2 regions of the Macrococcus armenti genome follow, and region 1 is predicted to be linked to the other one. Evidence: predicted binding sites of a transcription regulator. Region 1 holds the regulator's gene; the other holds the start of a gene.

Region 1 (3,435 bases):
TGCATCAGTTTTACAAGCTTTAAATATTGATGCAGAGCGCTATGCACCAGTTATGTTTATCGCAATTGGAATCGCTGCTAAAGAACATTATCCATCAAGTCGATATGATGTATCTGAAGTATTAACGTATAACGTATCAGAAACAACATTTGTTGGAACGAAGAAACCAACTTTATAATAAGAAACGCGGATGTTATATTCAATAACATCCGCGTTTTTTAATTAAATAAAGAATCCTGCGATTGTTGCAGAGATGAATGATACAAGCGTTGCACCGTATAATAATTTAAGTCCAAATCTTGCAACAACATCTCCCTTTTCATCATTAAGTGACTTAATCGCACCAGCGATAATTCCGATAGATGAGAAGTTTGCAAATGATACTAAGAAAACTGATACTACACCAATTGCATGTTGTGATAATTCACCAGTTTTTCCTTTTACAATTGATTGAACATCCAGCATTGCTACAAATTCATTTGATACAAGTTTTGTAGCCATAATTGAACCAGCACGAACTGCATCGTCCCAAGCAATACCTGTTAAGAATGCTAAAGGTGCAAATAAATAACCAAGTATAGTCTGGAAGTTCATTTTGCCTGGAGTAAAAGCATCTACAATACCATTAAGCATTGCAATTAAAGCAATATACCCAATTAACATTGCTGCAACGATAACAGCGACTTTAAATCCATCAAGGATATATTCACCAAGCATTTCGAAAAATGACTGCTTCTTCTCGTTATCCGTCATAATGACTGCATCTTCTTCTTCAGCAGATACTCTATAAGGGTTTATGATTGAGGCGATAATGAATCCGCCGAATAAATTAAGTACAATTGCAGTAACGACAAATCGTGGTTCAATCATTTGAAAATATGCACCAACGATAGATAAAGAAACAGTAGACATAGCTGAAGCTGTTAAAGTATAAAGTCTATGCTTCGGAATGAATGGTAATTGCTTTTTTAATGAGATAAACACTTCGGATTGACCAAGAATCGCAGCTGCAACTGCATTGAAAGATTCGAGTTTACCCATGCCATTCACTTTTGAAATAACTAACCCCAAGTATTTAATGATGAATGGTAGAATTTTCAAATACTGAAGGATACCAATTAATGCAGAAATGAAGGTGATTGGTAATAACACATCGAAGAAAAATGAGTTTGCAACGCCTTCATTTTTAACACCAGGAAAAACAAAGTAAACACCTTCTGCCGCATACTGAAGTAAATATCCAAATCCAGTTGCAAGTTGGGTAACTAGCCATATCCCAGCTGTTGTTTTTAATAGAACAAAAGCTAGTACGAGTTGAATAACAAGCATTAGACCAATGTACTGCCATCTTATACCTTTTTTATCGGAACTCATAATCCATGCAAGGAATAAAAATACGATGAGTCCAATCATGCCGATAATAATATTCATAATATCGCTCCTTTTATATTAATTTACTACCCATATCATACTATATAAATAATGAAAGCGCTAAACATTTTTTCTTTTATTTTTGAACATTTGTTCAAAAATAAAATTAAAACATATTATTTGCACTTATTTAAAATAAAAAATATAATAAAGTCAAAGAAGGTCAAAGGTGGGTGATGTTATGCAGAACATGTCGGATATCATTGAGCAATACTTAAAGCAATTGCTTGAAGCGGATGATGTCGTAGAAATTAAACGTGCACATATTGCGGAGAAGTTTGATTGCGTACCATCGCAGTTGAACTACGTAATTAAAACGAGATTTACAAACGAACACGGCTATCAAATTGAAAGTAAGCGTGGTGGCGGTGGATACATTCGTATTACTAAAATTGAATCGAATGATAAGTCAGCATTTTTAAATCATCTGAAAGAGCTGACAGGTAAACAAATTTCTCAACAAAATGCTGAACGTATCATTTCAGGGCTTCATGATAATGAACTTATATCATTAAGAGAGAAGAAGATGATGTTATCGGTTATCCATCGTGATACGCTCATGGTAGAAGTGCCGTATCGCGACTATATTCGCGCTAATATTTTACACAATGTGTTATCTATTATCCATTACAACTAGGAGGTGTTCGTATGACTTATGAAGAAGAGTTTTCAATGAATCAGCTATTGAAGCATTTATTAAATAGTGGAGAGTTTCAAACGAAGCCTGATAAATGTCCCAATTGCGGTCTAACATTAAGAGAAGTGCTGCATATCGGGAAGTTTGGTTGTAGTGAGTGCTATTCAACATTTAGTCAATATGTTCCTCAAATTATCGAGAGAGTACAAGCAGGTAATTTAGAACATGTTGGACAGCAGCCGTTTAAGTCTCAGGAAAAAATTGCGCTGCGTAAACGAATTGAAAGTTTAGAAGAGAAGCTGCAGCAACTTATTGAAGTTCAAAACTTTGAAGAAGCGGTGCATGTACGAGATGAAATTAAAGCGTTGAAAGAAAGTGGTGATGCACATGTTGAGTAAGCATCTTCAAAGCGAGTTAAGTGACTGGATGCAAAGCGGGAATGATGAGCCAGTTATATTAAGCTCAAGGATACGTCTTGCACGTAACTTAGAAAATTTTGTCCATCCGATGATGTTTAGTGAAGGCGATGCAGAACGTGTAATAGAATGTGTCGGGAATGTATTGCGCTTAGATTACGATGAAATAAAGATGCAGGATATATCTGAGCAGGAACGTTTAATGCTTGTCGCTAAGCACTTAATGAGTAAGGAGCTACTTAAAAATAACGGTGGTGCTGTCTATATAAATGACGATGAGTCTGAGAGTATTATGGTAAACGAAGAAGATCATATTCGAGTACAGGTGTTAGGCAGGGATTTATCGCTTCAGGAATTATATCAACGTGCGCAAGAGATTGATAAACGTCTTGATGAACATTTGATGATTTCGTTCGATGAACATTACGGTTATTTGACGACTTGTCCGACGAATATAGGTACGGGATTAAGAGCAAGTGTTATGCTGCATTTACCAGGGTTATCGATTATGAATCGAATGAATAGAATCGCACAAACGATTAACCGTTTCGGGTTTACGATTCGTGGTATATATGGAGAAGGTACGCAAGCACTAGGTCATATTTATCAGGTGTCTAACCAATTGACACTCGGTAAGGATGAAGTGAGTATTATTGAAGATTTACAGCAAGTAGTAGAACAGATTATAGAAGAAGAACTCAATATGCGTAAACGTATGAATAATTACGATCATATTGAAACGATAGATCGCATTTACCGCAGTTTAGGTATATTGAAATATAGTAGAAAGATTTCTGTTGAAGAAGCAAGTCTTAGATTAAGTGAGGTCAAACTCGGTATTGATATGGGTATCATTGATATTCCGTTTAGATTTAATGAATTAATGGTAGCTATACAGGCGCCATTTCTAAATACAGTTTATGATAGTGACGTTACAGTTGAAGAAAAACG
Region 2 (3,435 bases), 740 kb from region 1:
CGTGACACATCTAAATCAAGCGTTTCATGAAACGTTTCGAAATTCATATCACACGGATGATGAACGAATGCACCATTGAAATTTACAATCGGTGTATCTAAATTGAGCGCGTTATAATAAATTTGACTTGCACGATACGGACGTCCTGTAGAAATAATAAATTTATGCCCTTGTGCCTGTAATATTTCGATAACCTTTTTCGTCAAAGGTGTGATTTCCTGCTTGCTATTTAATAACGTCCCGTCAAGATCGAGACAGATTAAATGTTGTTCCATTATATTACTCCTTTAGTTGTATTTCGTTTATATGTTTAATGATTTCTGATATAGTAAGTGTATAATAAACTTAGAGGTGATACAAATGGAAGAAGCTATGAAAGATAGTATTATGGGTGCACTTGAGAACGTTATCGACCCTGAACTTGGAATAGATATCGTAAATTTAGGATTAGTGTATCATGTAGATATGGATGATGATGGTTTATGTACAGTAGAAATGACATTGACATCAATGGGTTGCCCGATGGGACCTCAAATTATTGATCAGGTGAAAACTGCATTAGGTGAATTACCTGAAATTAAAGAAACAGAAGTAAATATCGTATGGAATCCAGTATGGAATAAAGATATGATGAGCCGTTATGCGAAAATCGCATTAGGTGTCAGCTAATAGAAACGTCCGAACATAAAATTGTTCGGACGTTTGTTTATTCAATTCGGCATATATTGATCGGACAGTGCTCACAGTTTATTTTATCTTTTAAATATTGAATATCTTTTATGATGATTTTCTTACCGTTCGTTTCTATTATATTCTTTTGTTTGAGTTCGCTAATAATACGGTTTACACCTTCACGCGTAGTGCCACCGAAATTCGCAAGTTCATTATTTGTAAGATCGATATTAAGTTTTATGCCTTCATCTGTTTGAACACCGTATGTATTCGTTAAGCGGATAAGCGTTGAGTATACAGCACCTTTTTTCCCTAAAGTATATAAGTCGCGTAATTTATATTCCTGCTTTTCGTTTTCGTTCTGAATGAAGAGCAGCCACTCATAGTTCAATACTTCATCATTTAGTATCGCACTTTCAAATGTTGCGATATCCAGCTTATAAACAGTCGTTCTGCTTTTTGTTTTAGCAAATAATGCGTGATATTTCGTACCACAAAACAGCGTGTTCACCCCGAATATGTTACGGCGCCCTAGCAGTTTTAAATTAAATTCCTTGCCATCTTCAAGTACGCGGTGTATTACAACATTTCCGCTTCCGATTACATATATTGAGTCAATTGGATCTTCTGCCTGAAAGATATACTGATTCGCATCGAACGTTTCTATCTTTCCTTCTTCCATTATAAAATTGACGATACTAGTTGCTTCATGAAATGCAGATTGAACCATTTTACTCACCTTCAGTCGTTACGTAGTTTTATATATATTATAACATAAGAAATTTTTAAGAATGTTAAGATTCGTTATATTTGTATTATGACGTCATTCGATTTATAATTAAACTATAGTCAAAGAAGGTCAAACAGAGGTGAGTAAATTGAATATAGAGCAAATGACATATAATGTACAAAGTGCTTTAGAACAAGCACAGCAAATGGCTAAAGACGATAAATTACAGGCGATTGAAACAGAACATGTATTGCTGTATTTCGTAAATACAGCAGACAGTATGCTGAATACAGTATTTGAACGTGCAAACTTAAATATTAAATCTTATAAATCAATACTGCAGTCAGCTTTAGAAAAAATGCCGCGCGTAGAGGGAAATGTTCAGTATGGTCAATACGTCGGCAATAATCTTGGCGCTTTAATTAATAAAGCAGAAACGCTTATGAAAGAGATGAATGATGAATTTATTTCAGCTGAGCATCTTATTCTTGGTGCAACTGAAGTTCATGAATTAACGCGTAACTTTGTAGGGAATAAAAGTGAAGTAATTAAAGAAATTATAATGAATATAAGAGGGGGAAATCATGTGACAACACAAAATCCAGAAGTTCAGTATGAAGTATTGAAGAAATATGGACGCGATCTCGTTGAAGAGGTGCGTAACGGTAAGATGGATCCGGTTATCGGTCGTGATGATGAAATTCGCAATACAATACGAATTTTAAGCCGTAAAACGAAAAACAATCCAATATTAATCGGGGAACCTGGTGTTGGTAAGACAGCAATTGTAGAAGGGCTTGCACAACGTATCGTGAAGCGTGACGTACCAGATAGTTTATTAGATAAAACGATATTTGAACTTGATTTATCAGCACTCGTTGCCGGTGCGAAGTTCCGTGGAGAATTTGAGGAACGTTTAAAAGCAGTGCTGAAGGAAGTTAAGGAATCTGACGGTAAAATTTTATTATTCATCGATGAGATTCATATGCTCGTTGGTGCAGGGAAAACAGATGGTGCGATGGATGCCGGTAATATGTTAAAACCGATGCTGGCACGCGGTGAACTGCATTGCATCGGAGCAACGACATTGAATGAATATCGTGAATACATTGAGAAAGATTCAGCGCTTGAACGTCGTTTCCAGAAAGTAAATGTTAAGGAACCGGATTTAGAAGATACAATTTCGATATTACGTGGCTTAAAGGAACGTTACGAAGTACATCACGGTGTGCGTATTCAGGACAATGCACTCGTTGCTGCCGCTGAATTATCAGATCGATATATTACAGATCGCTTTTTACCTGATAAAGCTATTGATCTCGTTGACCAGGCGTGTGCAACGATTCGCACAGAGATGGGCTCTAATCCGACTGAGCTGGATGCTGTAAACAGAAGAGTATTACAACTTGAAATTGAAGAGAAAGCATTAAAGCATGAAAGTGATGCAAAGTCAGAAGCAAGATTACATGAACTCCAAAAAGAACTTGCAGATGAAAAAGAACGTCAGCAAATGTTAACAGCTAAAGTTGGAAAAGAAAAAGAACAAATTAGCGTCGTACAGAATAAACGTGCTGAACTCGATGATTACCGTAAACAGTTAGAAGATGCACAAAGTAACTATGATTTAGAAAAAGCATCTGAACTACAGTACGCGAAGATTCCGGCAATTGAGAAAGAATTATCAGACTTAGAAGCACAACTGCTGGATGAAACGAAAGATACAGATCGTCTCATTCGTGAAGTTGTTACAGAAGAAGAAATTGGCTATATCGTATCACAATGGACAGGTATTCCTGTAAATAAACTCGTAGAATCTGAAAAGGATAAACTATTACGACTTTCAAATATTCTGCATGAACGTGTTGTCGGTCAGGATGAAGCAGTTGATTTAGTATCAGATGCAGTTATTCGTGCACGTGCCGGTATTAAAGATCCAAATCGTCCGATAGGTAGTTTCTTATTTTTAGGACCTACAGGAGTCGGTAAAACGGAACTTGCCAAAGCACTTGCAAGTACATTATTTGATTCTGAGA

What was found. The regulator CtsR, encoded in region 1, represses protease genes until heat stress. The targets are predictions, from matches to a motif close to ATGGTCAATAAAGGTCAAACA.
Region 2: the regulator CtsR is predicted to act here: its motif matches at 1,518-1,538, upstream of clpB (ATP-dependent chaperone ClpB).

The regions. Positions count from the first base shown of each region.
Region 1 covers NZ_CP083608.1:2,108,363-2,111,797, reverse strand. The annotation lists gene LAU42_RS11260 (nitroreductase family protein) at 1-178, shown strand, start outside; gene LAU42_RS11255 (NupC/NupG family nucleoside CNT transporter) at 223-1,431, opposite strand; gene LAU42_RS11250 (CtsR family transcriptional regulator) at 1,613-2,068, shown strand; gene LAU42_RS11245 (UvrB/UvrC motif-containing protein) at 2,080-2,466, shown strand; gene LAU42_RS11240 (protein arginine kinase) at 2,456-3,435, shown strand, end outside.
Region 2 covers NZ_CP083608.1:646,239-649,673, forward strand. The annotation lists gene LAU42_RS03500 (Cof-type HAD-IIB family hydrolase) at 1-275, opposite strand, end outside; gene LAU42_RS03505 (metal-sulfur cluster assembly factor) at 361-669, shown strand; gene LAU42_RS03510 (Crp/Fnr family transcriptional regulator) at 707-1,402, opposite strand; gene clpB (ATP-dependent chaperone ClpB) at 1,551-3,435, shown strand, end outside.